Regions from separate parts of the Streptococcus equi subsp. zooepidemicus genome, predicted to be linked through region 2. Evidence: predicted binding sites of a transcription regulator. Region 2 holds the regulator's gene; each other region holds the start of a gene.
The links. Region 2 encodes CtsR, which represses protease genes until heat stress. Its sites were predicted from a motif close to TTGGTCAAAAAAGGTCAAANA; they were not measured.
Positions count from the first base shown of each region.

Region 1 (10,862 bases), 540 kb from region 2:
ACAGGAGCTATTATACTGGCAAGGCCTCTTTATACGGTTTTTTACGGTAGTAGCGAGGAAGAGGCTGTTAGGCTGTTTGTTGCTGTGCTTTGCCTTACCCTATTGATGGCCTTGTATACGCTTTTTTCTCCGATGCTGCAGGCCCTGTTTGAAAACCGTAAGGCCATCTATTATTTTGCTTATGGTGTTTTTGTCAAGCTGGTTTTGCAGGTTCCTTTGATCTATCTATTTCATGCTTATGGTCCTTTGTTAGCTACGACTCTTGGCTTGCTAGTGCCTATCTATCTCATGTACCGTCGTCTGCATCAGGTCACACGATTTAACCGTAAGCTGCTGCATAAGCGTATATTACTAACGGTGATTGAGACAGCACTGATGGGACTGATTGTGCTACTAGCTAGCTGGCTTTTGGGCTATTTGTTTAAGCCGACAGGCAGATTGACTAGCCTGCTTTACTTAGTGATTATTGGTGGCTTGGGAATGGGTGTTTACGCCTACATGACGCTATTGACGCGTCAGCTGGACAAATTAATTGGCAGCAGAGCAGCTAGGTATCGCCAAAAATTGGGGCTTTGATACCCAAGCTCAAGACAGCTGACGCAGGCTGCTAGCTGACCAGATTCTTGCTTTTATCATTTCAACCGGGTCTGAAAAAAGTAAGCAAGGTTTTCAATTTTTTGGTATAATAGCAAAAGTGTAAAAAATAAAGAAGGAAGTACGTCATCATGGGAAAATGTCAGGTTATTTCGCATCCACTTATTCAGCATAAGCTATCAATCCTGCGTCGTCAGGATACCTCAACCAAGGATTTTAGAGAGCTGGTCAATGAAATTGCAATGCTTATGGGCTACGAGGTGTCTCGTGACTTGCCATTAGAGGATGTTGAGATTCAAACACCGGTTGCCAAGACGGTTCAAAAGCAGTTAGCAGGTAAAAAATTAGCAATTGTTCCGATTCTTAGAGCTGGTATTGGTATGGTGGATGGCTTTCTTAGCCTTGTGCCAGCTGCCAAGGTTGGTCACATCGGTATGTATCGTAACGAGGAGACCTTGGAGCCGGTTGAATATTTGGTGAAGCTGCCAGAGGATATTGATCAGCGCCAAATTTTTGTTGTTGATCCAATGCTTGCTACTGGCGGCTCTGCAATTCTTGCAGTGGATTCACTGAAAAAGCGTGGGGCTGCTAATATTAAGTTTGTGTGTCTGGTAGCAGCACCAGAAGGGGTTAAAAAGCTTCAGGAGGCTCACCCAGATGTTGACATTTATACAGCAGCCCTTGATGAAAGATTAAATGATCATGGCTACATTGTTCCTGGTCTTGGAGATGCTGGCGATCGCTTATTTGGTACCAAGTAAAAGGCTACAGGCTTTGGTTGTGCTAGGCTCTGCTTGCTAGAGGCTAGCCTGCTAAAGCTAATAAGACTTTCTAGTTTAGGCTGGAAGGTTTTTTAAAAGCAAGTTTATCATTTGACCTTTTTTGACCAAGAGATTATAATAAGGTCAATCATTATAAAAAGATGTGTTTGACTGATTGTCACTGCATGAGGCTGAGTGGCGTTAGACAGTCACGATAGATTGGAGATTTTTATGATTCCTGTAGTTATTGAACAAACCAGTCGTGGAGAGCGTTCTTATGACATTTATTCACGTCTGTTAAAGGACCGTATTATCATGCTGACTGGTCCAGTAGAGGATAATATGGCAAACTCTGTTATTGCGCAGCTCTTGTTTTTAGATGCCCAAGACAACACAAAAGACATTTACCTCTATGTGAATACCCCAGGAGGCTCTGTATCAGCTGGTCTAGCTATTGTGGATACGATGAACTTTATTAAGGCAGATGTGCAAACCATTGTTATGGGTATGGCTGCCTCTATGGGAACCGTTATTGCTTCATCAGGTGCAAAGGGCAAGCGCTTTATGCTTCCAAATGCAGAGTACATGATTCACCAGCCTATGGGAGGCACAGGTGGTGGTACACAGCAGACAGATATGGCCATTGCGGCTGAGCATTTATTAAAGACACGTCACCGCTTGGAAAAGATTTTGGCACAAAATGCCGGTAAAACGATCAAACAAATCCATAAGGACGCTGAGCGTGATTACTGGATGAGCGCAGAAGAGACCCTAGCCTATGGCTTTATTGATGAAATTATGGAAAATAATGAGCTAGCTTAGAGAGTCTAGTAAATAGCTTAAAAGCTTCTGAAGCTAACGCTTCAGGGGCTTTTTGCATGCTAAAGAGAGCTATCCCTCTTAAAATTATGGTATAATTAATCTATGCTAATCATAAATGAAGAATTGTTTGCCATTGAAAGGGCTATCTTGCAGCTGGTTCAGGATATTAGGACAAGCAGCCAGTATCAGACCTATGCCTTAGCTAAAAAGGCTTTTGAGGCAGATTTGGCCCTACAGACCGAGCTAGCCTTATTTGAAGAGCTTAAGCGGGATTATGAGCTTAAGCAGGGCCTGCTTGAGTCTTGTCCAGATGCTAGGGCTTTGCGTTGCCAGTTACTTCATCAAAAGCGCCAGCTTGATCTGCACCCATTGGTTGCTGAGCTGCGCTTGGCACAGGTTGATTTGCAGGAGGTTTTGGCGACGATTTCGACAGCTATTGCAGAGGCAGTGTCTGAGGATATTCTTGTCGACACAGGGCTTCCCTTGGCGACAAATAGACCTCGACATGAGCTTGGACCGTATCAAAATATTAAAGAAAAGAGTACCTAAATGTTTCAAAAACAGCAGAGAATTGGGCTGGTTATCTACTTGTATTACAATCGAGACGCTAGAAAATTGATGAAATATGGTGACCTGTACTACCATTCCAAGCGTTCTCGATACCTTATTATTTACATCAATAAAGAGGACATGGAAGAAAAGCTAAAGGACATTAGTCGACTAAAATTTGTCAAAGAGGTGAAGGCATCAGCCTTTGATGACATTGATTGCGATTTTGTTGGGAATTTACATCGTGAGCCTCTAGAGATTCAAGCCCAGCCTGATCAGGACTAAGTAGGCCTGCTCCTGTCTTGCATAGCATGTCGTAGCTCATCAATCGCCTAAAGCATGATTGATCAGCCTTGCTGGCTTGCTTAGATAAAGAAAATAAGGGCTGAGACGCCTGTCATTTGTCAAATCGTGGCATAGGCTTTGAGGTCTGAGACACAGCCTCAGATTGCCTGCTTTGAGAGGTGGCTTTTTATCCCTATCGTCTAAAAGGCAGCACAAAAAGGTTTTTTTCTGATCTGGCACTGCTCAATGAATTGGCAGTGCTTTTTCAGGCAAATTTTGGTAAAATAGAGGTAACGATAAACAAAGGAAATAAGATGACTAGAGGAAGATTAATAACGTTTGAAGGTCCAGACGGAGCGGGAAAAACAACGGTGCTGGAAAGACTGGTGCCACTCTTACAGGCAGCTCTGGGACAAACCATTGTAACAACGAGAGAGCCTGGAGGTGTTGCGATTGCTGAGAAGATTCGTCAGCTGATCTTAGATGTCAGTCACACGACCATGGACGATAAAACAGAGTTGCTGCTCTATATTGCAGCAAGAAGGCAGCATTTGGTTGAAAAGATCGTGCCAGCTCTTGAGGCAGGACACCTGGTTTTAGTGGATCGTTTTATTGATAGCTCAGTTGCTTATCAGGGTGCCGGAAGAGGGCTGGATAAACAAGCCATTCAATGGCTCAATCATTTTGCAACAGATGGTGTTGACCCTGATTTGACCCTGTATTTTGATGTACCCTCAGAGCTTGGATTGGCAAGGATTGCACAAAATACTGAGCGAGAGGTCAATCGTCTTGATCTTGAGCAGTTAGACCTGCACCAGCGTGTTCGTAAGGGCTATCTGGAGCTAGCTTTGGAAAATCCCCAGCGTATTGTCAAGATTGATGCATCACAGGACTTAGAAAGCGTTGTGGCAGCGGCTTTAGCTGCCATTATCACACACAGTCAAGCATAGCAGGAGGTTAGGAATGGATTTGGCTCAAAAGGCTCCTAGGGTCTATCAGGCCTTTCAAGAGATTTTGCAAAAAAAACGTCTAAATCATGCCTACCTCTTTTCAGGTGATTTTGCCAATTTTGACATGGCTCTTTTTTTAGCCAAGACTCTTTTTTGCGAACAAAAAAGAGGCAACGCTCCTTGTCATCACTGTCGTGCTTGTCAGCTGATTGAGCACAATGACTTTTCAGATGTTACCATCTTAGAGCCTGTTGGTCAGCTTATCAAGACTGATACCGTCAAAGAAATGATGACAAATTTTTCGCAGACCGGCTATGAGGGCAGGCGGCAGGTTTTTATCATTAAGGATTGTGATAAGATGCATGTCAATGCAGCTAACAGCATTTTAAAATATATAGAAGAGCCACAAGGGGATTGCTATATGTTTTTACTAACGAATGATGACAATCAGGTCCTACCAACGATCAAGAGCCGTACACAGGTTTTTCACTTTCCAAAAGATGAGCACTACCTCTCTGAGCTGGCCCAAAAAAAGGGGCTTTTGAAACATCAAGCAGACCTCTTAGCCAGATTAGCAGCCAATGCCCAGCAGCTTACCGCTTTTTCTGAAAACACCAGGATGTTGGAGCTGATGGCGCAGGCTGAGCGTTTTGTTTCCATCTGGTTTCAGGATAAGGAACAGGCTTATCTGGAACTTAATCGCTTGGTTCAGCTAGCAGAGGAAAAAGAGGAGCAGGACATGGCACTAACTCTTTTAACCTTAATCTTGGCGAAGGATTACAGTCGACAAAATGCTTTTACCTATCTGGAGGCTGTTTATCAGGCTAGACTCATGTGGCAAAGCAATGTCAGCTTTCAAAATACGTTAGAATATATGGTGATTTCATGATAAGTACGATTGGAATTAAATATTGTGACACCTGCTCTGTCAGGTATGTTCAAACCGATCAGGCCTTTCCTGTGCAAACCAAGCTTGTCATATCTGATGGCAAGGGCAGTCGATTGGCAATGGTCAATTCTCCGATAAAAAGCTTTTGTAAGGACGACCTGCCAAAGGATATGCCCTCTGTTTTGAGACCTGCCAATGACATGGACTACAAGGCTTACCAGCAAAACCTTCAGCTAGCAGTCCAGTCAAAGCAAAAAGTAGCAGAGATGATTGACAGAAATGGCTTAGACATGACCTTGGTTGACATTGTTTTCTCCCTTGAGAGACGTTATGTTTTGATTACCTTTACCGCTCAGGAGCGTGTTGATTTTCGCCAGCTCCTCAAGGATTTTGCTGCCTATTTTAAGACAAGGATTGAGCTGCGTCAGATTAATAGTCGTGAGGAGGCAAGGGTTTATGGAGGGCTGGGTCCCTGTGGTCGCCCACTATGCTGTTCAAGCTTTTTAGGAGAGTTTCCTCCAGTCTCAATCAAAATGCTAAAACATCAAGGGCTGTCCTTGCATTCGGCAAAGTCTCTGGGCTGCTGCGGTCGCTTGCTGTGCTGCCTACAATATGAGGACGATTTTTATCAAGAAAGTAAGAAAAAATTTCCTGATTATGGTACTATAGTAAGAACAGCGCAGGGACCAGGTGAGGTTGCAGGAATTGATCTTTTTACAGATACCATTCAGGTTCGCTTTAAGGACCAGCTGGCCTTGGTAACCTATGCTTTAGAGGAGGTTAAAGTTAGTGAATAAAAAAGAACTGTTTGACGCTTTTGATGGCTTTTCACAAAACCTGATGGTGACTTTAGCTGAAATTGAAGCAATGAAAAAGCAGGTCCAAGGACTCGTAGAGGAAAATACTATCCTTAGGCTTGAAAACACCAAATTACGTGAGCGCTTGAGTCAATTGGAGCACGAAAATCTGGCCAAGACCTCTTCTAAGCAGGGCAAGGACCACTTGGAGGGCATTTATGATGAGGGCTTTCATATCTGCAATTTTTTCTATGGGCAACGTCGTGAAAATGATGAAGAGTGTATGTTTTGTCGAGAGCTATTAGATAGAAAGTAGAGTCATGCAAATCCAAAAGAGCTTCAAGGAAGAAAAAGAGTCAGGGGTTCTCTATCTGGTGCCTACCCCTATTGGTAACCTAGAGGATATGACCTTTAGAGCGGTTAATGTTCTAAAAGAGGTGGATATTATCTGTGCAGAGGATACGAGAAATACTGGTCTGTTGCTCAAGCATTTTGGAATAAAGACAAAGCAGGTAAGTTTTCATGAGCATAATGCTTATGATAAAATTCCAGATTTGCTAGACCTGTTGTTGGCTGGAAGGTCATTAGCGCAGGTCTCCGATGCTGGTATGCCCTCTATTTCAGATCCTGGTCATGAGCTAGTTAGAGCAGCTATTGATCGAGACATTACTATTGTTGCGTTGCCGGGTGCTTCTGCGGGCATTACCGGTCTCATTGCTAGCGGCTTGGTGCCCCAGCCTCATCTGTTTTATGGCTTTTTGCCAAGAAAAGCTGGGCAGCAAAGGGCATTTTTGATGACTAAGACAGACTATCCGGAGACTCAAATCTTTTATGAATCTCCTTATCGTGTTAAGGATACGCTAACAAACCTGCTGGCCTGCTATGGGGATCGCCAGGTGGTGCTGGTGAGAGAGCTAACCAAGCTTTTTGAGGAATACCAGCGTGGTCAGATTTCAGAGGTCTTGACCTATCTAGCAGACCATCCACTCAAGGGTGAGTGTCTATTGATTGTGGCAGGTGCCAATCAAGCTGACGCATCAGAGCCTGCTGAGGATTTGGATCTGCTAGCACTTGTTCAACAGGCTATTGCTGCTGGCATGAAGCCTAATCAGGCGATCAAGACAGTCGCCAAAGATTATAAGGTGAATCGCCAAGAGCTCTATCAGCAATTTCATGGGCTTGGCTAGGCTGGTTTTAACCTAGACCAGTCACTTGGCTGAGAGAATCTCTAATAGGCTAAGTAAAGGAGAGGTACTCAAGCAAGGGCTAGTAGCTGTCTTTTGTACTTCTGAGAATTGTCATTAATGTAAGCAGATAGATTTGTCTGCACACTAAGAGAGCTAGTCAGTTCTCTTTTTTTGCCTCAACGTCAACTGTAGTGGGTTGACTGACAACTCGCACCTAGTGAGGACCAGACTGGTGCTTTCTTTGATGCTCTTAATAGCAATGAAAATCTTGCTTTTAACATTTTTAAGGTTTCTAAAGCCACAGGCTTGCCGCTTTATGACCTCCCTTAATGGTTACTTTTCAGTCTTAAACGAAAAAAATGCTCCCATTTAGGACGTTTCAACGACTGTTTAGGATATGGAGGAATGTTTTACAAAAAAGGGTTATACTAAATATGTCAAGGTTGCAACTGGACAACATCAATTTTTAGGGAGTATTTGCAATCAATACAATCATTTGACGTAATGGCTACAGAAATGCTTGCTAGCTTTGAAAGAGAAAAAAATAATTGGGCTGCCAATGTGTCAGGTGTGATTGGAGCAGGAAGTGCAGGCGCAGCACTTGGATTTCCAGTATGTGGAGTAGCTTGTGGATCTATTGGTGCAAAAACTGGAGTTACACTCTGGACTTGGGCTACTGGTGTCACAGGAGGCTTTTAGAAATGAGAAAAACAGAAAGATTCTGAGTTTGGAACCTTGTTTTAGGAGGATAATAGAAATGGAACATTATAGAGCATTAGCAATAAATGAAATGCAGGACATTTCAGGAGGAAATGCAGCAGGTAATGCTGTTATCGGGGGATTAGGAGGTCTCAAGACAGGAATTAAGTTTTGCAAAATACCTCATCCGGTGCTAAAAGGAGTATGTATAGCCGGCTTTACTGCTGGAGGAGCATACTTGGCATATAAGGCAAATTAGATGTTATTGATTACCTTTTCAGGTCTTTATGCTTTAATTTTTATCTATATACTGGTTGACAGTGCTAAGAGGGGCAAAGAAGGGTCTTCCTACTTTATTTTTTTAATTTTTTATTTCTTATCGACTACTATAAGCAATGTAAATCTTATATCCCTTGTGACCTTACTATGTTTTTTAGCTATTTATATAGAAAAAAGGTAAATTAAGTTTTGTATGATTCGTTTAGATACTTTTTCAACAGTTTAGGGAGTATTTGTAATTAATCAGAAATGCTGGCATGCTGAAGGTCGGCTATGGATAGGCACTGGAGGTGTAAGAGACATCGATGCTGGTACTTAAAAGTAGCTTGGTGTCAGATAGTGAGTGGCAGTGAGGGTTCATACCAAAATGGTCATTAAATAGTGATTGATAGCTGGTGAAGGCAATAAATAAGACCAAAATAATTCTTCTCATTCTACCAATAATTGCTTTTTTTATTCGGCTGGGTGATCTATTCTTGGTTGAGGGATAGCAAAGCCATTACCTTTACCTTATGGGCTCTTTGGGGGGTATCATATAAGGGAGTAAGCCTGGTTAAGAGAGTTTTAGTGCTTTAAAATTGTAAAATCAGATTATTTAATGTATACTAGAGGAAATAAGATGAATAAAGATGGAAGGTCAATACAATGATAATCAAAAAACTTTCAGTAATAGCTCTTACGAGTCTATCCTTAATCAGCCTATCAGCTTGTCGTCAACAGAATCAGGCTCTAGGTCAAAATGGCAGCGCTCAGAATCATAGGAAGGCAAGTGTTTCAGAGGACAAGGCCAAGGAGCTTGCCTTTAAGGACGCCTCAATCACAGCAGCTGACGCCCAAAGGCTCAAGCTGACGAAAGAAACAGACGATGGTAGAGTGGTCTATGATATTGAGTTTGACGCTAAGGATCAGGAGTACAGCTATACCATTGACGCTAATACCGGTGAGATCCTAGAAAAATCCTCTGAGCCAATCACTGAGGCTCCTGCTTCAGCTCAAGCAGCTGGTGGTCAGGCTGATAAAGCAGCTGGCATTTCAGAGGACAAGGCCAAGGAGCTTGCTTTTAAGGACGCCTCAATCACAGCAGCTGACGCTCAAAGGCTCAAGCTGACGAAAGAAACAGACGATGGTAGGTTAGTTTACGATATTGAGTTTGACGCCAAGGATCAGGAGTACAGCTATACTATTGACGCTAATAGTGGAGATATTTTAGAAAAGTCCTCTGAGCCTGTTTACGATTAAGAAGCTATCACCGCTTATGCGATAAAAGCCCACTCCTAAGCCCTTAAATGCTAAAAGGGCTTAGGTTTTTTGTTGCTCCTTGTTAGCTGATAAAGCTGGAGCTTGTTGGCAGCCATTTAGGCGCTTAGTCTATAGCCCGCCTTTGTTGCTGGTATTTGGCTGTGATAAGGGCTGTTTAGTTGAAATGATAGGCATTATCAGCTTAGGATTTGGTAGAGTGATACTTTTATGACTATAAGGATAGGCTATGGGCTGTAAATGTTGTATAATAGAATAGAAAGCGCTTGCTATGATTGAGAGGTCTTATCTCAGCAGCAATAGAATGGAGGACACATGGGAACTGAAACCTATATTATGGCTATTGATCAAGGCACAACGAGCTCTCGTGCCATTATTTTCAATAAGAAAGGAGAAGCGCTGGTTAGTAGTCAAAAGGAATTTCCACAGTTTTTTCCACAGGCTGGCTGGGTTGAGCATAACGCCAATCACATTTGGAATTCGGTGCAGTCTGTTATTGCAGACGCCTTTATAGAGTCTGGTATAAAGCCAGAGCAAATAGAAGCTATAGGCATTACCAACCAGCGTGAAACAACGGTAGTCTGGGATAAACAGACAGGTCTGCCCATCTATAATGCTATTGTGTGGCAGTCTAGACAAACAGCCTCCATTGCAGAGCAGCTAAAGCGTGACGGCTATACCAAAATGATCCATGAAAAAACAGGTCTGGTTATAGATGCTTATTTTTCTGCGACCAAGCTCAGATGGCTTCTTGATCATGTTCCGGGGGCTCAAGAGCGAGCTGAAAGGGGAGAATTATTATTTGGCACGATTGACACCTGGCTGGTTTGGAAGCTAACGGACGGGGCGGTACATGTGACGGATTATTCTAATGCAGCACGTACCATGCTATACAATATCAAAGAGCTAAAATGGGACGATGAGATATTGGCCTTGCTGAATATCCCTAAGGCCATGCTTCCTGAGGTCAGGTCTAATTCGGAAATTTATGGTAAAACGGCTCCTTTTCATTTTTACGGAGGAGAGGTAGCTATTGCTGGCATGGCGGGTGATCAGCAGGCCGCCCTATTTGGGCAGCTGGCCTTTGAGCCTGGTATGGTAAAAAATACCTATGGCACAGGCTCTTTTATCATCATGAATACTGGTCAAGAGGCTCAATTATCCAGCAGCAATCTGCTAACAACGATTGGATATGGTATTAATGGCAAGGTTTATTATGCCTTAGAAGGGTCTATCTTTATTGCCGGCTCTGCTGTGCAATGGCTGCGAGATGGCCTGCGAATGATAAAAACCTCTTTTGAGTCTGAACAGCTAGCCTTGGCTTCAACCAATGCTGATGAGGTGTATGTTGTACCAGCCTTTACAGGTCTTGGCGCTCCTTATTGGGATTCCAATGCACGCGGCTCGGTATTTGGCTTAACGCGTGGAACAACAAAAGAGGATTTTGTTAAGGCTACCCTACAGTCTATTGCTTATCAGGTCAGAGATGTGATTGATACCATGCAGGTGGATTCAGGGATCACCATCCAGCAATTACGTGTTGATGGTGGAGCGGCCATGAATAACATGCTCATGCAGTTTCAGGCAGATATTTTAGGGATTGATATTGCTCGTGCTGAAAATCTTGAAACCACAGCTCTAGGAGCAGCCTTTTTGGCCGGGCTTGCTGTAGGCTACTGGGAGGACATGGGGACGCTAAAGCAATTAAATGCCACAGGTCAGCTATTTAAAGCAAGCATGAGTAACTCCCGTCGAGAAAAGCTATATCAAGGCTGGAAAAGAGCTGTCAAAGC
Region 1 covers NZ_CP065054.1:1,748,766-1,759,627, reverse strand. Annotated here, with positions in the region: gene I2432_RS08320 (putative polysaccharide biosynthesis protein) at 1-576, shown strand, start outside; gene upp (uracil phosphoribosyltransferase) at 726-1,355, shown strand; gene I2432_RS08310 (ATP-dependent Clp protease proteolytic subunit) at 1,587-2,177, shown strand; gene I2432_RS08305 (YlbF/YmcA family competence regulator) at 2,280-2,726, shown strand; gene I2432_RS08300 (YlbG family protein) at 2,727-3,011, shown strand; gene tmk (dTMP kinase) at 3,326-3,961, shown strand; gene I2432_RS08290 (DNA polymerase III subunit delta') at 3,975-4,850, shown strand; gene ricT (regulatory iron-sulfur-containing complex subunit RicT) at 4,847-5,647, shown strand; gene yabA (DNA replication initiation control protein YabA) at 5,640-5,963, shown strand; gene rsmI (16S rRNA (cytidine(1402)-2'-O)-methyltransferase) at 5,968-6,834, shown strand; gene I2432_RS08270 (bacteriocin) at 7,339-7,533, shown strand; gene I2432_RS08265 (bacteriocin) at 7,592-7,792, shown strand; gene I2432_RS08260 (PepSY domain-containing protein) at 8,458-9,051, shown strand; gene glpK (glycerol kinase GlpK) at 9,385-10,862, shown strand, end outside.
Region 1: a site for CtsR is predicted at 1,464-1,484, ahead of I2432_RS08310 (ATP-dependent Clp protease proteolytic subunit). Genes of this name have one in related genera too.

Region 2 (10,862 bases):
TTTTTAACTAAAAACAAGCTACCGTCTTAAACGGTTCTGCATTGGGTAGTTGTTTCGAGCAACTGCCCTTTTTCTATTTTCATTATATCTCAGCTAAGAAAAATAGTCAAATGAGATACTATTTTGGCAGCTAGATTGGTAGCCAAATCTTCAAAATACCTATTTTTCGCTAAATTCGATTAAAATTAAATCCTATCTGTCTGCTACGCTTTAAACTCTCACTCTAGTACTTCATCACCATACGACAAAAAGAGCCTGAGAAACTTTGTCTCAGACTCTCTCAAAGCTCTTAGCTTAATTTAATATCAAGCATTAAGCGATATCAAAAGCTAGCTTCCCACGTGATACACCAATCTTGAGGCTTTGACCGCTTGATAACTCTCCTGACAGCATTAATTCTGCTAACCTGTCCTCAACCTCTGTTTGCAAGGTGCGACGAAGTGGGCGAGCGCCCATTTCAACATCGTAACCAGCTTCAGACAAGTACTTGAGAGCTGATGGCTGGAACTTAAGGCTAATATGCTTTTCTGCCAAGGCTGCAATCAGCGGCTTAACCATAATTTTCACCACATCACGCATGTTTTCCTGTGTTAGGCTATGGAAGACCACCTTCTCATCAATTCTGTTGATAAATTCAGGCCGATAAGCCTTTTTCAATTCCTCTAAAATACGCTTTTCCATTGCTTGATGATCATGACCGATCGCTTTAGCGCCAAATCCAACCGTCTTATCATCTCTTAGAGCAGTTGCTCCTAGGTTGCTCGTCATGATAATAATCGTGTTTGAAAAATCAACCTTACGTCCACGACTATCTGTTAACATACCATCATCAAGGACCTGCAGCAGGATATTAAAGATGTCTGGGTGAGCCTTTTCAACCTCATCAAAAAGAAGAACGGCATAAGGCTTATTTCTAACCTTTTCGGTTAGCTCTCCTCCCTCATCATAGCCAACATAGCCAGGAGGAGCCCCATTAAGACGGGAGGCTGCAAATTTTTCCATGTACTCAGACATATCAAAACGAATAAGGGCTGACTCATCATCAAAGAGTAATTCGGCCAAGGCCTTTGCTAGCTCTGTTTTTCCGACACCAGTTGGACCAAGAAACATAAAGGAGCCAATCGGACGCCTGCCTGTGCGAATGCCTGACTGGTTACGACGAATGGCTCGTGCAATAGCAGAAACAGCCATTTCCTGACCAACAACACGCTTATGCAATTTCTTTTCCAGATTCAGGTATTTTTTACTATCCGCCTGAGTTAGTTTTTCTAGGGGAATACCTGATAGCTTGCTTAAGGTGTGTAACATATCATCTTCAGTGACTGCTGTTGGTTTTAGCTTTGGTTGCTTATCCTCTTTGGCTAAAAGGGCTGACACCTTGCTCATATCACCATCAAGCAGGGCTTGATCAAGCGGTGTTATAAAGTCAGGCTGCGTCTTTTTAACCATACTTTGCACCATCGCACTGGCTTCATCAAGCAGATCAATCGCTGAGTCTGGAAGCTGCTTACTTGTCAAATAGCGCCGAGCCAGCTTCACAGCAGTATGGACAGCTGTATCAGAGATTGTTACATTATGGTACTGTTCATAGGAAGGCTTCAAGCCAAGCAAAATCTGATAAGCGTCCTCAACACTAGGCTCCTCAATCAATATTTTGGCAAAGCGACGAGAAAGGGCTGCGTCCTTTTCAATATGCTTTTGATATTCCTCTTGAGTTGTAGCACCAACCATATGCAGGGTACCGCGAGAAAGGGCTGGCTTTAGAATATTAGCTGCATCAAGAGTGCTGTCAATACCACTTCCTGATCCCATAATGGTATGTAGCTCATCGACAAACAAGATGATTTTGCCATCTGCTTCAATATCGTCAATGAGTTGATTCATGCGCTCTTCAAAATCCCCACGAAAACGGGTACCTGCAACCACACTCATCATGTCAAGCTCCAAGACACGCATGTCCTGTAATTCATAAGGAATCACGCCGTTTGCAATACGCTGTGCCAAGCCATAAGCTAGAGCAGTTTTTCCAACACCAGCATCACCAACAAGAACAGGATTATTTTTAGTCTTACGACAGAGCACCTGAACCATACGTAACACTTCTTTTTCTCGTCCGATAACTGGCTCTAACAAGCCCTGTCTTGCCATCTCTGTCAGGTCTCTAGTAAAGTCTGATAGCTCACCAGCTGTACTCTGTGGCTTGATCATTTCAGAAAAGGTGCCTACTGATTTACTCTTTTTAGGCTTACGCAACTCATGAATCGCCTTAATGGTTTCCTTACTATAGCCGGCATTTAGCTCAATTGCCTTACGCAAATCCGCAAACCTAGGCTCTCCCTTGCCAGAATCCTTAAGCCTATAGCCTGCCAATTCTAACAGACGACTAGCCATAATGTCCGGATTGAGCAAAATAGCAAAAAGCACATGCTCTGAGCCAACCTCATGCTCATTGGTAACCTGACAGATAGCATGCGCAAATGCTAGTATTTCTGATAAGGCCTTGGATTGCGGCTTGAATTGGACAGAAGTCACCTCCTTGGGACTTTTTCCCATAGCTAAAATGGCAGCTGCCTCATACTCTTCAGCTCTGATCTTTCGTTCAAATTCGCTTAAAACCATGGCTGCTAAAGAATGATCAACGGCTACCATAGCTAATAAAATGTGCCAGGTCTCAAGGTAGGGACTATCAAAGCGCTCTGCCTGAAATTGAGCCTGATTAAAAATGTCTTGCATCTTTAATGAATAAGTCATCACTAATTGCTTCCCTTTCTATCAATTCGTTGCAATAGACGATAAAGCATACGAGCACGAATTTCTGGTGCTTGATGTCCCAAAACATCATTAGACGCTATAGCTAAAATAATGTTTCCTTCGCGTTCTGTTAATAACTGCTCATCAAAAAGCAGCTGAATCGAATCTGTAAAGGCCTGCTCGCTTAAACGATCATCAATAGAAGCGATCAACGTACCGATCAGGTGGTGCTTATCTGAAAAATGAACCTTAGCAATACGAATGTAGCCACCCCCACCACGCTTACTCTCTACCTCATAGCCTCTGCTTTCTGTAAAGCGAGTCTTGATCACATAATTAATCTGGCTTGGTACTACCTGAAAGGAATCCGCCAGCATGGAGCGCTTAATCTCTGCGATTCCTGATTGGGCTAACAATTCTTTGATATATTCTTCGATACTATCGGAAGTATTTTTTGTTGGCATGCCGTCACTCCTTTGCTAAAACGATTCATTTGCTGCTTTAAGCCTTTATTTTTGACTAAAACTGACTAACATTATATCAAATAGCAGTCACTAAAAGCAAATGGAAATCACTAGAATGTAAAAAGACAGGCGTCATTGACAACACCCATCCCCTACTATCTGCTCACTAGATTAAGACAATTTAGTGATATTTACTGCCTGAGGACCGCGCTGTCCGTCTTCAACATCAAACGTCACCCTTTGTCCCTCGTCTAACGATCTAAAGCCGTCAGACTGGATCGCTGAAAAATGTGCAAAGACATCTTGACCATTTTCAGTTGAAATAAAGCCAAAGCCCTTTTCAGCATTAAACCACTTGACTGTACCTTGTGCCATAGTCATCCACTTCCTTTCTATAACGCATTTGTAAACATAGAGAGAAATAAAGATGCCAAAACACAACTACTAATTCAAAAACTAATTTACTCGCTCAGTGTAACACGAATGGCAGCCACTGTCAACACATACCCCTCACAATGACAGCTTTTCTACTCCACCTACTAAAATGTAAAAAAGCAAAGTCATGCTGACCTTGCTTTAACAATCTAAGGCGGTAGACGGATTTGAACCGACGATCAAGCTTTTGCAGAGCCGTGCCTTACCACTTGGCTATACCGCCATAACAAGAACTATTTTACCCTAGTTGACAGCATTCGTCAAGATAAAATAGCAGCTATTTTTCAACGAGCTCCTCCTTTTTTCGGTTAATACTATTTTTTAGAGTTTAAATCAGAAAGCTCAATTTTAATAATATTAAAATTATTTGAAAAACTTATTTTTAAGAATCTTTGGTATCATCAGAGTTTTCTATTATTTAGAATGGTTTTAAACATTGTGACTAAATTCACATACGAAATTATTAGAAAAGAACATCAAAAACCTTGATAAATCTAGGGGTTTACAAGTAGACAGATAGGATTTCTTAGCTTATAATACAGGTATCAAATGTAAAAAAGGAGGACATGACATGTCTTTAGTAGGAAAGGAAATTGCTGAATTTTCAGCCCAAGCTTTTCACAATGGAAAATTTATCACTGTAACTAATGAGGACCTTAAAGGGAAGTGGGCAGTTGTTTGCTTCTACCCAGCAGACTTTTCTTTTGTTTGCCCAACCGAGCTAGGTGACCTTCAAGAGCAATATGAAACACTAAAATCTTTAGGTGTTGAGGTTTATTCTGTATCTACTGATACACACTTTGTTCATAAGGCATGGCACGATGATTCAGATGTTGTTGGAACAATCACTTACCCAATGATTGGTGACCCATCACATGCTATCTCACAAGCCTTTGATGTTCTTGGTGAGGACGGACTTGCTCAACGTGGCACCTTCATTATTGACCCAGATGGTGTGATCCAAATGATGGAAATCAACGCTGATGGTATCGGTCGCGATGCAAGCAGCTTGATTGATAAGATTCGTGCCGCTCAATACGTTCGTAAGCACCCAGGTGAAGTATGCCCAGCCAAATGGAAAGAAGGGGCTGAAACACTAACACCTAGCCTTGACCTTGTCGGCAAAATTTAAGCAGGCAAAGGAGAAAAGCTATGGCATTAAGTCCTGATATTAAAGAGCAGCTTGCCCAATACCTTAATCTTTTGGAATCTGACTTAGTCCTACAAGCTTATCTTGGTAGTGACGATAGCTCACAAAAGGTCAAGGATTTCATTGAAGAAATTGCTGCCATGTCAGACCGCATCACTATTGAGGAGACTACCTTAACACGTCAACCAAGCTTTAAGATTACCCAAAAAGGTCAAGACAGCGGAGTGATCTTTGCTGGACTGCCTCTAGGTCACGAGTTTGCCTCCTTTATCCTCGCTCTACTACAGGTTTCAGGACGTGCACCAAAGATTGAGCAGGATATTATTGACCGCATCAGGGCTATTGACCGTCCTTTAAGCTTTGAAACCTATGTTAGCTTAACGTGTCATAATTGCCCAGATGTGGTCCAAGCCTTGAACATTATGGCTGTTCTTAACAAGAACATTTCACATACTATGGTCGAGGGCGGCATGTTCCAAGAGGAAGTCAAGGCAAAGGGAATCATGTCTGTGCCAACTGTCTTTTTGAATGGAGAAGAATTCACCTCTGGTCGCGCCACTATTGAGCAGCTACTTGAGCAAATCGCAGGACCTCTATCTAAGGAGGCCTTTGCTGATAAAGGAGTTTATGACGTCCTTGTCATTGGTGGAGGACCTGCAGGAAATAGTGCTGCCATCTATGCTGCTCGTAAAGGCTTAAATACAGGTCTTTTGGCTGAAACCTTTGGTGGTCAAGTCATGGAAACTGTAGGTATTGAAAACATGATAGGGACCCTCTATACAGAAGGACCAAAGCTTATGGCCCAGGTTGAGGAGCATACTAAATCCTATGATGTTGACATCATCAAAGCCCAGTTGGCTACTTCGATTGAGAAAAAAGACCTTGTTGAGGTTACTCTTGCTAATGGCGCTGTCTTGAAGGCTAAAACAGCTATTCTAGCGCTTGGTGCAAAATGGCGCAGTATCAATGTCCCTGGCGAAGATGACTTTAAAAATAAAGGGGTAACCTACTGCCCACACTGCGACGGCCCTCTCTTTGAAGGTAAAAACGTTGCTGTTATTGGTGGTGGTAACTCTGGACTTGAGGCTGCACTTGATTTAGCTGGCTTAGCTAAGCATGTCTATGTTCTTGAGTTCTTACCTGAGCTTAAGGCCGACAAGGTGCTACAGGATCGCGCTGCTAAAACAGACAATATGACTATTCTAAAAAATGTTGCTACAAAGGATATTGTTGGGGACGATCATGTCACAGGGCTTAACTATATCGAGCGTGACAGCAATCAAGAAAAGCATCTTGACCTTGAAGGAGTCTTTGTACAGATTGGCTTGGTGCCAAATACAGCTTGGCTCAAAGACAGCGGTATCAGCTTAACCGATCGTGGCGAGATTATTGTTGATAAATATGGTTCAACCAATATTCCAGGTATCTTTGCCGCAGGCGACTGTACAGATTCAGCCTACAAACAAATTATTATTTCTATGGGGTCAGGTGCTACTGCTGCTATTGGAGCATTTGATTACCTGATTCGTCAGTAAGTTAGCAAAAAACCAAGGTAACTGTTTACCCTGGTTTTTGCTTTTTAGAGGCCTAATAAACAGCAAGGCTGATAGATCAAGCATTTGGGGTACGCCAAATGCTTGAAGAAACTTATGTTCTCTGATATCTTTTCATGATTCATGTGTTCTTTTTCAGAAAGATTGATAGTAAAACTAAGTTGCGCTTGAAAAATGGATCGTGTCAAAACGTCAACATATCAAAAATGCATTGAAAACATGCATATGGTTAGAAAATAATGGCATGCATTTTCCTCATGCGTACGACGTGGGTTTTAGTGTATTTAGGCTTGCTATGACTAGCTTTTTTTGGTATACTGTTGTAGTTGTGCAGACAACAAATACTCATCTTAGATCGATTGTGATTCTGTTGCCGTCAGGTGGAGTTGCAAGCCGACGTCTAAGAGAGGAAAAAACATTTCTATAAAGGAGAAACTACTCATGGCAGTAATTTCAATGAAACAACTTCTTGAGGCTGGTGTTCACTTTGGTCACCAAACTCGTCGCTGGAACCCTAAGATGGCTAAATACATCTTCACAGAGCGTAACGGTATCCACGTTATCGACCTACAACAAACTGTTAAATTAGCTGATCAAGCTTACGAGTTTGTTCGTGACGCAGCAGCAAACGATGCTGTTATCTTGTTTGTTGGTACTAAAAAGCAAGCTGCTGAAGCAGTTGCTGACGAAGCAACCCGTGCAGGTCAATACTTCATTAACCATCGTTGGTTGGGTGGAACACTTACAAACTGGGGAACTATCCAAAAGCGTATCGCTCGTTTGAAAGAAATCAAACGCATGGAAGAAGAAGGAACCTTTGAAGTTCTTCCTAAGAAAGAGGTTGCACTTCTTAACAAGCAACGTGCTCGTCTTGAAAAATTCTTGGGTGGTATTGAGGATATGCCTCGTATCCCAGATGTAATGTACGTTGTTGACCCACACAAAGAACAAATCGCTGTTAAAGAAGCTAAGAAGCTTGGTATTCCAGTTGTGGCAATGGTTGATACAAATGCTGACCCAGATGACATTGATGTGATCATTCCAGCTAACGACGACGCTATCCGCGCTGTCAAATTAATCACTGCTAAATTGGCTGATGCTGTTATCGAAGGCCGTCAAGGTGAAGACGCAGAGGTTGCATTTGAAGCTGATACTCAAGCAGAGTCAATCGAAGAAATCGTTGAGGTTGTTGAAGGTTCAAACGAAGCTTAAGTCAGGCTTATTGAACTAGGATAGCTTCTTGCTATTCATAACATGGTCTAACGGGGCAAAGCATTCCGCTCTGTCTCGTTATTTTTTAAGTAAGAAAACCCAGCAGGTCAAAGGCTCTGCTAAAGCGAGCTTTAAGAGGACCGATTCTAATTTTGGAGGAAATAAAAATGGTAGAAATTACAGCTAAGCTTGTAAAAGAATTGCGTGAAAAATCTGGTGCCGGCGTTATGGACGCTAAAAAAGCACTTGTTGAAACAGATGGCGACATGGAAAAGGCTATTGAGCTTCTTCGTGAAAAGGGTATGGCAAAAGCAGCTAAAAAAGCTGACCGCGTTGCTGCTGAAGGCTTGACAGGTGTTTATGTTAATGGTAACGTTGCTGCTGTTGTTGAGGTCAATGCTGAAACTGACTTCGTTGCCAAAAACGCTCAATTCGTTGAATTGGTAAACGCAACTGCAAAGGCTATCGCAGAAGGTAAGCCTGCTAATAACGACGAAGCACTTGCTCTTATCATGCCTTCTGGTGAAACACTTGCTGACGCTTATGTCAATGCAACAGCTACAATCGGTGAGAAAATTTCATTCCGCCGCTTTGCCCTAGTTGAAAAAACTGATGACCAACACTTTGGTGCTTACCAACACAATGGTGGTCGTATTGGTGTTATCTCTGTTGTTGAAGGTGGAGACGAAGCACTTGCCAAGCAAGTATCAATGCACGTCGCAGCTATGAAACCAACTGTTTTATCATACACTGAGCTTGACCCACAATTTATCAAGGACGAGTTGGCACAATTGAACCACGCTATTGAGCTGGACAATGAATCACGTGCAATGGTTAACAAGCCAGCACTTCCATTCTTGAAATATGGTTCAAAGGCTCAATTATCAGCTGACGTGATTGCGCAAGCTGAAGAAGACATCAAGGCTGAGCTTGCTGCTGAAGGTAAGCCTGAAAAGATCTGGGACAAAATTATCCCAGGTAAGATGGATCGCTTCATGCTTGATAACACTAAGGTTGACCAAGCCTATACTCTTCTTGCTCAAGTTTATATCATGGACGACAGCAAAACGGTTGAAGCATACCTTGACTCAGTCAATGCTAAGGCTATTGCTTTTGCTCGCTTTGAAGTCGGTGAAGGTATTGAGAAAAAGGCTAACGACTTTGAATCAGAGGTTGCAGCTACAATGGCAGCTGCGCTTAATAACTAGTCTAATCATAAAATATAAGATTGAGGACAGCTTTTAAGAGCTATCTTCAATCTTTTTTTTACACCTAAAAGAAGAGCTGTTCAAGCTTATCCAACACAAAAAGACTAAGAGAAGCATGCCTTCCTCCACAAGCTAGACTACACGTTCTAACGATAGGAAGACCGTACAAATCCTCTTAGTCTTTTTTTATTGAGCGATGATTACCAAATAATCACACGATCCTCTGGGGCACGCCACATTGGATCTCCTTCTTTAATATCAAATTCTTGGTGGAATTCATCAAAGTTTGTCAGTGTGACATTAGTACGCCATTGACCAGGTGCGTGAACATCAATGCTTGCCATCATTTGCATGAATTCCTCACGCGCCTTCATACGCCAGATGGTAGCAAAGTTGATAAAGAAATCTCTGGCAGAAAAATCTGGCTCTGATTGAGCTGCCTCTAAGGCACAAGCCACACCACCTAGGTCAGCAACATTTTCAGACACTGTTAATTTACCATTGACCTTAGCACCGTAAGAATCAAGACCATCAAATTGCTCTACAATTTTATCGGTACGCTCCTTGAAGGCGGCATAATCCTCGTCTGTCCACCAATTCTTTAGGCTACCATGCTCATCAAAGGAAGCACCGTTGGTATCAAAGGCATGCGAAATTTCATGAGCAATAACAGCACCGATACCACCATAATTAGCTGATGAGCTTTGGCTCAACGAATAAAACGGCGCCTGCAGAATAGCTGCTGGGAACACAATTTGGTTTTGCTGTGGGTCGTAATAAGCATTAACCATATTGGCAGGCATGTGCCATTCACTACGATCCACAGGCTTATTCCACTTGCTCCATGAATGAGCAATTGAAATTTTGGCTAAATTCTGAGCATTCTCAACAAGCGAAAGCTTATCATCGATGACCTTTTTAGCATAGGTTTCTGGTAATTTTTCTGGATAACCGATATGTGGGGTGATAACATTTAGCTTTGTAATGGCTTTCTCACGTGTTGCTGGTGCAAGCCAATCAGCAGTTTCAAGACGAGATTTATAAACCTCAATCATCTTAGCTACCTTGTGTTCAACATCAGCCTTAGCCTCTGGTGAAAATTTTTCACCAGCATACCAAAGCCCAAGAGCTTGATTAAATGGTCCTTGTGCTAAGTAATAGGCTGCTTTTTTCTTATCCATAGCCTGTGGAGTTCCTGACAAGGCACGACTGTAAACTCCTGATAGCACACGAATCTCATCAGTCAAATAAGTATGATAAGCACCTGCTGCTGTAAGCACTAGCCAGGCTTTTAGCAGCTCCCAGTTCTTCTCAGAATAATAGTCAGCTGCAAATTCTGTCCAGAACCGCTCCTCTGGCACAACGACCTTGTCTGGTACTTCACCTAAAATCACAGTAAATATATCATCTAAAGGCAATTCTGGCACTAGCTTGGTAAACTCGGCCCAGTCATAAGGGTGGTAAAGCTTGGCATACTCTGAATATTCCTCACGAGAAAGGACATAATCTGCCAGCTGTTTATCAAGCGTGATAACCTTATCCAGCAAGTCCTTAACCTCTTCATGTGAAAAGCCAAATTTAGGCAATAGCTCCTCTTGCATGCCACGCCAGATAGCAAGCAGCTCTTTGCCTTTGTCATTGTCTTTGGCATAGTAAGTGGTGTCTGGCAGGATAAGACCTGGTGCCTCTGCCCAAAGGACATTTAACTGAGCATTCATAAAGTCTGGTGCTACACTAAATGGAAACTGATTTGGTTTTCCATTTAGCTCATAATCAGCCACCTTGCTAGCAAATTCGGCAAAAGATCCTAAGGCCTTGTATTCTTCAATTAAGTCCAAGGCTGGCGCTACGCCCACCTGATCACGCTTGTCATAATCTGCAACCAAGCGGTGAAACTTGACGAAGTTTTCTAATATAGCATCGTTAGGAACATTCTCACCAGCCAACCAAGCATCTGTTGTGGTCAGCATTAAGTCCTCAATCTCATCTGCTAGGTCTGAAAAGCCCCCTGTACGAGGCTTATCGTCTGGGATAACAGCTGTTTCTGCCCATTGACCATTGACGGCTTGATAAAAATCTTCTTGATATG
Region 2 covers NZ_CP065054.1:141,830-152,691, reverse strand. Annotated here, with positions in the region: gene I2432_RS00870 (ATP-dependent Clp protease ATP-binding subunit) at 313-2,754, opposite strand; gene I2432_RS00865 (CtsR family transcriptional regulator) at 2,754-3,215, opposite strand; gene I2432_RS00860 (cold-shock protein) at 3,387-3,590, opposite strand; tRNA gene I2432_RS00855 (tRNA-Cys) at 3,803-3,873, opposite strand; gene ahpC (alkyl hydroperoxide reductase subunit C) at 4,222-4,782, shown strand; gene ahpF (alkyl hydroperoxide reductase subunit F) at 4,803-6,335, shown strand; gene rpsB (30S ribosomal protein S2) at 6,795-7,565, shown strand; gene tsf (translation elongation factor Ts) at 7,733-8,773, shown strand; gene I2432_RS00830 (M13 family metallopeptidase) at 8,974-10,862, opposite strand, start outside.

Region 3 (10,862 bases), 510 kb from region 2:
CCACTTGCCAATGCCTCCTCAAATGGTATTTGCTTAACGTCCTCAAAACGCTCAATAGCGTCCATATGAGCTGCTATCTGATTAGCGATGTCATCTAGGATCTGTGACCCCTCTTCCCAATAAGCCTTGTAGCCATTATAGGCCTGAGGATTGTGACTAGCAGTAATCATAACACCAGAGATACAATTCAAGGCACGAATCGCATAAGAGCACATTGGTGTCGGACGAATACCCTTGTAGATATAAGACTTAATCCCATTAGCTGCCATGATAGAGCAGGTCAATTCTGCGAACTCTTTAGACTTGTAGCGCACATCATAGCTGATGGCAATCCCGCGTGAGACTGCTTCTGGTCCATGATCAATAATGGTATTAGCTAAAGCCTGAGCAGCCTTACCAACCATATAAATATTCATGCGGTTGGTTCCAGCACCCAGCTTGCCTCGAAGCCCTGCTGTCCCAAACTCAAGCACCTTATAAAAACGATCTTGAATCTCAGCCTCATCATGCTTAATCGCCTCTAAATCTGCCTTGATTTCTTCATTGAAAAAATCATTGTGCAGCCACTCCTGATAAACAGCTTTGTAGTCCATATTATCCTCCTACTTTTAGACCACCATGTTGACATCAACATTTACTTAAGATTTGATCATATGATAATGATTGCCATCACCAAAAAGCAAAGCGCTTTCTAATGATAGACTTACCTGAATAGTAACAAACAATAACACAAAAGTCAACCTAATTCCGCAATTAAGCAATGTTAACACACACGCAAATGAACCCCCTTACTCAGCACAACAAGCAAAGCCCTTGTGACAGCCTGCCACAACAGTGCTGACAAATAAAGAGACCACACCTTCAATCACTAGGGATAAGCCCTCAGCGCTCAGCGAGTAGATCCAGACCTGCAAAGCCAGATATGGCTACAGCACTAGCCAAACTTTCTAATCCTTTTACAGAAAAAACGGCCAAAGCAAACAGGCCACAGCAAGAGTTAACTGACTAATAGCCAGCCCTTGAGGTGACATGCTTCCCCTTAGCTGCCCTAGCTATGACAATACCTTACTCAAAAAGTCCTTGGTTCGCTCCTCCCTAGGGGCTTCAAAGACCTGATCAGGGCTGCCTTCTTCAATCACAAGGCCACCGTCCATAAAAATCACACGATCTGCCACCTCTTTGGCAAAGCCCATTTCATGCGTCACAATGACCATCGTCATGCCTGATTTTGCCAAATCCTGCATAACAGCCAAAACCTCACCCACCATTTCGGGGTCAAGCGCTGAGGTCGGCTCATCAAAGAGCAGCACATCGGGATCCATTGCCAAGCCGCGCGCAATCGCAATGCGCTGCTGCTGACCACCGGATAAGCTTGCCGGATAGGCAGCAGCCTTATCTCTCAGCCCAACTCGCTCAAGCAGCTCATAAGCTCTCTGCTCCGCGCCAGCCCTTGACATTCCTTTTGTTTTGATGGGTGACAGGGTGATGTTTTCCAGCACTGTCATATTGGGAAACAGATTAAACTGCTGAAAAACCATGCCCATCTTCTCACGCATCTTGAAAATATCATTTGCCTTATCCGTAATATCGACGCCCTCAAAGCTGATGTGTCCCTTTGTTGGCACCTCAAGCAAATTCATCGTGCGCAATAGCGTGGACTTTCCTGAGCCAGATGGCCCAATAATCACCACAACCTCACCCTGATTAATCGTCAGGTCTATTCCTTTTAGCACCTCATGCTTGCCAAAGCTCTTATGCAACTGACGAATCGAAATCACTGTCTCAGTCATCTTATCTCCCTCCCTGTGCTAGCTTGCGCTCCAAGCAGCCTAATAATTGCGACAATATTGTTGTTATCATCAAGTAATAAAAGGCCGCAAACAGCAAGGGTGTAATAGGCAGATAGGTCGCCGTCACAACCGACTGAGCCCCATTCCACAGCTCCATCACCCCAATAGTCTGAAGCAAGGCACTATCCTTGATGATTGTGATCAATTCATTGCCCAAGGCCGGCAAAATATTCTTAAAGGCCTGAGGCAAAATCACATAGCGCATAGCATGCTTAGGACGGATACCAAGCGAATAAGCGGCCTCTAGCTGCCCCTTTGGCACCGCCTCAATCCCAGCTCTGACGATTTCAGAAATATAAGCTCCGCTATTTAAGGAAATAATAATAATACCAGGAAGCAGCCTTGAAAAATCCAAATCCAACACACCAAAACCTATAATCGGTAGATGGTTAAAATGTAGCCAAGCAAAGGCAATCATGATCTGTACCACCATCGGTGTTCCACGAAAGATCCAGACATAAAGACTGACCAGCCAGGATAAAGGCTTGATATGACTGCGTTTTATCAGAGTCACCAAAAGGCCTATAATTGTGCCAAAAAAGACAACACAGGCTGAAATCATTATGGTTACAAGCACGCCATAATTGAAATAAGCCCAGTATTTGGGTAAAAATGTAAAATCCATTCCCATCTCCTAACATTCATAAGATCATTGCAATAGATATAATTATACCATCAAATGAATATTGATACAATATCTTTTTATCGAAAAATATTCCCAAAAACAAACAAGGAAAAATAAGCTGACTTGTGGACTGCTAGACTAGCTTAGCAAAACAACTCCTCGCCTTTTAAAAAATAACCCTATGATAAAATCAGAAGATTCGGCATTGAATTAAAAAAAAAAAAAAAAACGAAACTACGGAGACAAACTGACGCCTAGCTATTTCTCATCATCAGCTGCCATGCTAAACTCTTCTTTGGGAAAGAATTTTGAAAAAGTAATGATACTATCATCAAAGGAGAGAACGATGAGAAAACCAATACGCAAGTACAGCGTCTGCTCAGCAGCCATTGCTCTAGCAACAATGGCCAGCCTAGGAACAGCTGGAAATGCCCGAGCTGAACATAAAGAATTAAAGGACTATCCAGACCCAACTCATAGAATTAGTAGCAAAACACTGGGAGATAATGAAGTAAGAAAATATCTTCATGAATTGAGAGACTTTCTAAAGGGTTACCTAAAAGAATTAGAAGAAAAAGCAGAACAACCTGGACCTATGGGGCCTGCCGGACCTAGAGGAGAGACCGGTCCTGCCGGACCCGCGGGACCTATTGGCCCTAAAGGAGAAGCTGGACCTCAAGGAGACCCGGGCAAGCAAGGTCCTACTGGACCTCAAGGACCGCGTGGAGATAAAGGTGAAACCGGAGAAGCCGGTCCTAAAGGCGAACAAGGGCCTGCTGGGCCTATGGGACCACGTGGAGATAAAGGCGAAACCGGAGAAGCCGGTCCTAAAGGTGAACAAGGACCAGCCGGCCCTAAGGGTGACAGAGGCGAACGCGGCGAAAAAGGTGAGCAAGGCCAACGCGGTGAAAAAGGTGAGCAAGGCCAACGCGGCGAAAAAGGCGAGCAAGGCCAACGTGGCGAAAAAGGCGAGCAAGGCCAACGTGGCGAAAAAGGCGAGCAAGGCCAACGTGGCGAAAAAGGTCAACAAGGCGAACGCGGCGAAAAAGGTCAACAAGGCGAACGCGGCGAAAAAGGTGAACAAGGCCAACGTGGCGAAAAAGGCGAGCAACAGCCAAAGGGTGAGCAAGGAAAGGATACCAAGCCATCAGCTCCAAAAGCGCCTGAAAAGGCTCCTACACCAAAGGCTCCAGAAAAATCAACTCAGCCTAAGGCACCAGCGCCTAAGTCAGCACCAGCAGCTCAAAAGAGCACGCTACCAGCTACAGGGGAGACAAATCACCCATTCTTCACCCTTGCAGCCCTTAGCGTCATCGCTAGCGCAGGCGTCCTAAGCCTAAAGAAAAAGAAAAGCTAAGCTAGCTATTGTGTCTTTCCCCTATGGCAATAGCTAACAGCTAATCACAAACATCAGAGAGGTCTTTTCTGACCTCTCTTTATCGTATCACTGCTCTTTTAGACACCAACAGATAGGCATAACAAAGCCCTTAGCAATGGCTTTTCTAAGGGCTCTCAAAAGCTATCCAAATTGTTAAAAAAGCTGCATTAGAGCAGCACAGAAATGATCGGCTGACCTTAAATCACTCAGCTAAGAGCCTTTGCTGTCAGCAGGATTATCACAAGCCCTGAAAAAGAACCAAGCCACAGGGCCTTTGGCAGCACTGCTCACCCACAAGCCCTACAGCTAGACAAGGTATAGGAGAAAGAGGGCTTTAGGGGATAATAAAAACAAACTAGTAAAATCACCAGCTTGTCCTCTGTTGGACCTGCCTCCCAGCAAGCCCATGTCATCATCAATAGCTTAATATAACAAATCGTAAATTTCCATCGCAATCAAGTCAATGCTGTCAAATGAGTATGACTCACGCGCTTCAATATCACGTAAAATAAAGACTGGACCATTTTCAGGATCGTTGACAAATGCAACCTCTGCAACAACGACACCATCTCGCTCAAAATTTCTCTTTAAATTACCGCCATCTGTCACCATCAGCTCCAGACGGTTGATGATTCTCACTAAATGTGATTCCATTTCGTTTCTCCTATTCTTTATTGTCCCTTTATATTTTAACATAAATCACCGAAAACAAACAAGAAAAGTAGCCTTTTTCTCTTTATTTTATCCTCTTAAACAAGTTTTTCTGGCGCTCATTCATAGCAGAGTGGCTAAATCTTATCACTCTATACTGGATAGTGCTAATAATGAAGCTTTTTACTTGATTTCCAAGCCTAAGGTGCTATAATATGACTATAAAGTTTGACCATTTTTGACTAAATGACCTTGACTTTTTAGATAACCCCTTGGAGGTATGATATGCTTTGTCAAAACTGTAATTTAAATGAATCAACCATTCATCTTTATACAAGCATTAACGGAAAGCAAAGGCAGATTGACCTCTGTCAAAATTGCTACCAAATCATGAAAACAGACCCTAAAAATCCTATCTTAGGAGGCTATAATGGCAACCAAAAGGCGCAGCAGCCTTCTCAAAACCCTTTCTTTGATGACTTTTTTGGTGACCTCAACAACTTTAGAGCCTTTGGTCAGCTCCCCAATACACCACCTACCCAATCAGGAGGCCAGCATGGCGGAGGTCACAACGGTGGCTATCGCCCCAATCAAACACAGCCAACACAGGAGGCTAGCAAGGGGCTTCTGGAGGAATTCGGCATTAATATCACTGAAATGGCTAAGCGTGGTGATATTGACCCGGTCATCGGACGAGATGATGAGATTATCCGCGTCATCGAAATTCTCAACCGTCGTACCAAAAATAACCCTGTCCTAATCGGTGAGCCTGGAGTTGGTAAGACTGCTGTCGTTGAAGGCCTTGCTCAAAAAATCGTTGATGGTGATGTGCCACAAAAGCTACAGAGTAAGCAGGTGATTCGCCTTGATGTGGTTAGCCTCGTTCAGGGGACAGGTATTCGTGGCCAATTTGAAGAGCGCATGCAAAAGCTCATGGAAGAAATCCGCAAGCGCCATGACGTGATTCTATTTATTGATGAAATCCATGAAATTGTGGGAGCTGGTGCAGTTGGTGACGGCAGCATGGACGCAGGAAATATTTTAAAGCCAGCACTTGCTCGTGGTGAGCTTCAATTAGTGGGAGCGACCACTCTCAATGAATACCGCATCATCGAAAAGGACGCAGCCCTTGAGCGACGCATGCAGCCGGTTAAGGTGGATGAGCCTTCGGTTGAAGAAACAATCACTATCCTAAAAGGAATCCAACCCAAATATGAGGACTATCATCATGTCAAATATAGCCAGTCAGCTATCGAAGCAGCTGCTAACCTCTCCAACCGCTATATTCAAGACCGCTTCTTGCCTGATAAGGCCATTGACCTGCTAGATGAAGCCGGCTCAAAGATGAACCTAACCCTTAACTTTGTTGACCCCAAAGACATTGATAAGCGTTTGATTGAGGCTGAAAACCTCAAGACCCAAGCCACACGTGATGAGGATTATGAGCGAGCAGCCTATTTCCGCGATCAAATCGCCAAATATAAAGAAATGCAGGCTCAAAAGCTAGATGAGCAAGATATCCCGATCATCACTGACAAGACCATCGAAGCAATCGTTGAACAAAAAACCAATATTCCAGTTGGTGATTTAAAGGAAAAAGAACAATCACAGCTAGTCAATCTGGCCGCCGATCTCAAAAAGCATGTTATCGGTCAAGACGATGCTGTTGATAAAATTGCAAAGGCTATCCGTCGTAATCGTGTTGGACTGGGAACCCCAAATCGTCCTATCGGCTCCTTCCTCTTTGTTGGCCCAACTGGTGTCGGTAAAACAGAGCTTTCCAAGCAATTAGCCATTGAGCTTTTTGGCTCTGCTGATAACATGATTCGCTTTGACATGTCTGAATACATGGAAAAGCATGCTGTGGCTAAGCTTGTCGGTGCCCCTCCTGGCTACGTCGGCTATGAGGAGGCGGGTCAGTTAACAGAGCAGGTGCGCCGCAACCCTTACTCGCTCATTTTGTTAGATGAGATCGAAAAGGCTCACCCTGATGTCATGCACATGTTTTTACAGGTCCTAGATGACGGTCGATTAACCGACGGACAGGGACGTACCGTTAGCTTTAAGGACACTATTATCATCATGACATCAAATGCTGGCACTGGCAAAACAGAAGCCTCAGTCGGCTTTGGTGCTGCTAGAGAAGGACGGACAAACTCTGTCCTAGGTGAGCTTAGTCATTTCTTTAGTCCCGAATTTATGAACCGCTTTGACGGGATTATTGAGTTTCAGCCGCTAAGCAAGGACAATCTGCTACGTATCGTTCACTTAATGCTTGATGACGTTAATCAGCGCCTTGCTCACAATAGCATTCACCTTGATGTGACCGAAAAGGTCAAGGAAAAGCTCGTCGAGCTAGGCTATGATCCCAAGATGGGAGCACGACCACTGCGCCGCACCATTCAGGATTACATTGAGGACGCTATTACTGACTTCTACCTTGAGCACCCAGCAGAAAAAGACCTGCGAGCTGTCTTGACCTCTAATGGACACATTATAATCAAGCCTGTAGTCAAATCTCAGGCGAAGCAGGCGGACTAACAGGGCATACCAAAAAGCAGAGAGAAAAGCAGACAGCATTTTCTCTCTTTTTGACGAGCATTTTTTTATGAAACATTTTTGATAAATCTACAGTTTTATGAGAATAATGACCAAAAATTTAGTATAATAAAACAAAGGAGAAGCGATATGACCGTTCCAATATTTGGTGATAAGATAGATGACCAGCATTACACCGCACGTTACGGTGTCTATGCAGTGATTCCTAACTCGGCTAAAACAGAGATTATCCTAGTGCAGGCTCCAAATGGTGCTTGGTTTTTGCCAGGAGGAGAAATAGAGGCTGGTGAAAGCCAGCTACAGGCACTGGAGCGTGAGCTAGTTGAGGAGCTGGGATTTGCTGCTGATATTGGTTATTATTATGGTCAAGCAGACGAATACTTCTATTCTCGTCACCGCGATACCTACTACTATAATCCTGCCTACCTCTATGAGGTCACTTCCTTTCAAGCAATTTCAAAGCCCTTGGAAGACTTTAACCATCTGGCTTGGTTTCCTATTGCGGACGCCATAACAGTCTTAAAGCGTGGCAGCCACAGGTGGGGCGTCGAGGAATGGCAGAAAAAGCATCATTAAAATCCTTAATCAATTTAAAAATAGTGCTATAATAAAAGTAAAAATAGTCAGGAGAAGATTTATGAGACTTATTAATACCACCAGCAGTCACCCCGAGCTTGTCAGAAATCAGCTGCAAAATACAGATGCTCACCTCGTTGAGGTGTACTCAGCTGGCAATACTGACGTCATCTTTACCCAAGCACCTAAGCATTATGAGCTGCTCATTTCAAATAAATATCGTGCTATCAAAGAGGACGAGCTTGAGGTGATTCGTGAGTTTTTCTTAAAGCGTAAAATTGATCAATCAATTGTAATTCCAGGTCACTCCAAAACCCTGCACACCAATAACTTGATTGAAATTTCCTTCCAAACCTCTGTATAGCCTTCTGTTGCGATCAAGCCTTAGCTGTCATATCATATGTCAAAGCTGGCTGCTCTTGCTGTCTGTACAAGCCCATAAAAGCAGCCTTTTTCGGAGCCTGAGGTCTAGACCACACGAGAGCGGTCTGGGCTTTTTTATCTCTTGACAGCATAGCTAACGCTTCAAACCAAACAACCACAAGCAAAGATAGCCTCACATTATAGAACTAATGTGAGGCTATCTTTGCTTCTTTTTTGAAGCTGGATTCATAAGACTGCTCTAGACATTAGATAGGGCTAAAGGGCACCTGTCAACAAAGGTCAGCAGGTAAGCCATGCCAAATGCACGAAACAGTTATTTCCGAATAATAATATAGAGTAAAGCAGATCCTTTCAACCTTTTTCCTATACAAAATAAGACATATGCTTGAAATAGCGGAACATGAAATACAGCAAAGCCTTCTTTTCTTGCTAAACATCTTTCATGCGGCTGTCGTGGCGACTAACTGAGCCCAGATTTCAGGAAAGCTTATCACACCAGCCTGTCTCATGCTTATCTATGCTTTCTTTTTTGATAAAGCTGACAATCAGGTGCTTGACGAGACAATATTAAAAGAGCCTGGATAAACATCATCCAGACTCCCAATAAAAACTTATGATTACTATTAATTCTGACTGCTTAATTAGCAGCTGAGTCAAAGCCTTCTGCTACTGCTTCTGGGAAGTTTTCTTCAATAATTTTGGCACTATGATCACAAACAAAGGCATTATAAGACCGCATTCTGGTTGTTGGATCAATACGACGTGACCGCTCACAAACCTCTCCTTGCGCACGAGCTACCGTAAAGGCAACATCATCAAAGCTGACAGCATTCTCAGGAGCTGGCTCCTCACTAATGGTTAGCTGAGAGACAATCAATAGCAGTGCAATATCGCTATCTAGAGCTGTCAACAGTGTCTTAACCTCTGGACTTGCATAAATTGTCAGATGAGCTTCTAAGGACTTACCAATAATCTTGTCATGACGCGCTTCCTCCAAAGCCTTTTGCGCCTGTGCCCGAAGCGTCATAAAGGCTTCCCATTCCTCTAGAATAGTATCTTGATTATCAAAAGTCTGAGCCTGTGGCAGCTCTGATAGCTGTACAAAGTCTTCTGGCTCATGCTCTAAATATGACCAGATTTCCTCTGCCGTATGCGGAAGGATCGGAGTCAATAGCTTAGTGATATTAACCAAAATATCATAAAAGACAGTCTGCATACGACGACGTGCCAGGCTGTTAGCAGCCTCAATGTAAACCACATCCTTGGCAAAATCAAGGTAGAAAGCAGATAAGTCAACCGTTACAAAGTTAACCACAGCCTTGTAAATCGTCATGAAGTCATAACGCTCATAGGCAGCGTTGATAGCTCCTACTAGCTTGTTAAACTTGATGGTCATGTACTTATCAACAGTAGCAAGCTCAGCATAAGCCACCTTATCTGTATGTGGATTGAAGTCTGATGTATTAGCAAGCAAGAAGCGAAGCGTGTTACGGATTTTACGATAGGTTTCAGAGACCTGTCCTAGGATATCCATTGACACACGCACATCATTATCTGTATCAACAGAAGCTACCCAGAGACGGAGAATATCAGCACCATATTGCTTAGCAACATCATTAGGTGAAATGATATTTCCTTTAGATTTAGACATTTTTTCACCCTTACCATCAAGGACAAAGCCCTGTGATAGGATAGCCTTATACGGTGCATGACCATTAACCGCAACTGAGGTAATCAGTGATGAGTTGAACCAGCCACGATATTGATCGGAGCCCTCAAGGTAGAGGTCAGCTGGATAAGCAAGATGATCACGAGCATTCATCACACCATTCCAAGAAGACCCTGAATCAAACCAGACGTCCATGATATCTGTCTCTTTGGTAAATACCCCATTTGGAGAGCCTGGGTGTGTGAAGCCTTCAGGTAAAAGCTCCTTAGCCTCTTTTTGCCACCAAATAATGGACCCATGCTCTTGGAACAGATCTGCGACGTGATCAGTTACCTCCTTAGTCATAATGGCTGTGCCGTCCTCTGCATAGAAAATAGGCAGTGGAACACCCCAAGCACGCTGACGAGAGATCACCCAATCGCCACGATCACGAATCATATTGTAGAGTCGTGTCTTTCCCCATGTCGGGTGGAATGTTGTTTTGTCAATCTCATCTAGAATCTCTTGACGGAAGTCAGACACAGAAGCAAACCACTGAGGAACAGCCCGCCAAATAATTGGTTTTTTCGTGCGCCAATCAAATGGATAGGAGTGGTTGATCACTTCTTGAGCAAGCAATAGGTCTCCAAGCTTTTCAATAACAATCGGAGTTACCTTGCCATAAAATTGACCATGAAAATCAGAACCTGCATTTTCCATCATCAAACCACGCTCATCAACTGTAACTGCAACCTCAAGTCCATATGTCATACCAACGTTGTAGTCATCTTCACCAAAGCCAGGTGCTGTATGAACGATACCTGTACCTGAATCTAGCGTCACATGATCGCCAAGAATGACTAGCTCATCAACCTCACTGTCCCAAGGGTGCTCGGTTACAATGTATTCCAAGTCAGAGCCCTTATGATTGGCCAAAATCTCAAATGATTCCCAAGCAAACTTAGCAGCCAGACTGTCTAGCAGTCCTTCTGCCACCACATAGTTACGGTCTGAACCTGCAGGTCTAACAACCACATAATCCATATCAGGTCCAACTGTTAGACCACGAGAAGCTGTTACCGTAAATGGTGTGGTCGTCCAAACCACAACATAGGTGTCAGTATCAAGGATTCCCTTACCATCTTTAACCCTATTAGCATAGTAAAGCGATGTAGAATCAATATCATGGTA
Region 3 covers NZ_CP065054.1:651,452-662,313, reverse strand. Annotated here, with positions in the region: gene I2432_RS03210 (phospho-sugar mutase) at 1-593, opposite strand, end outside; gene I2432_RS03205 (amino acid ABC transporter ATP-binding protein) at 1,053-1,790, opposite strand; gene I2432_RS03200 (amino acid ABC transporter permease) at 1,792-2,475, opposite strand; gene I2432_RS03195 (LPXTG cell wall anchor domain-containing protein) at 2,822-3,832, shown strand; gene I2432_RS03190 (DUF1797 family protein) at 4,277-4,507, opposite strand; gene I2432_RS03185 (ATP-dependent Clp protease ATP-binding subunit) at 4,790-7,045, shown strand; gene I2432_RS03180 (NUDIX hydrolase) at 7,193-7,639, shown strand; gene I2432_RS03175 (DUF1827 family protein) at 7,701-8,003, shown strand; gene ileS (isoleucine--tRNA ligase) at 8,661-10,862, opposite strand, start outside.
Region 3: a site for CtsR is predicted at 4,730-4,750, ahead of I2432_RS03185 (ATP-dependent Clp protease ATP-binding subunit). Genes of this name have one in related genera too.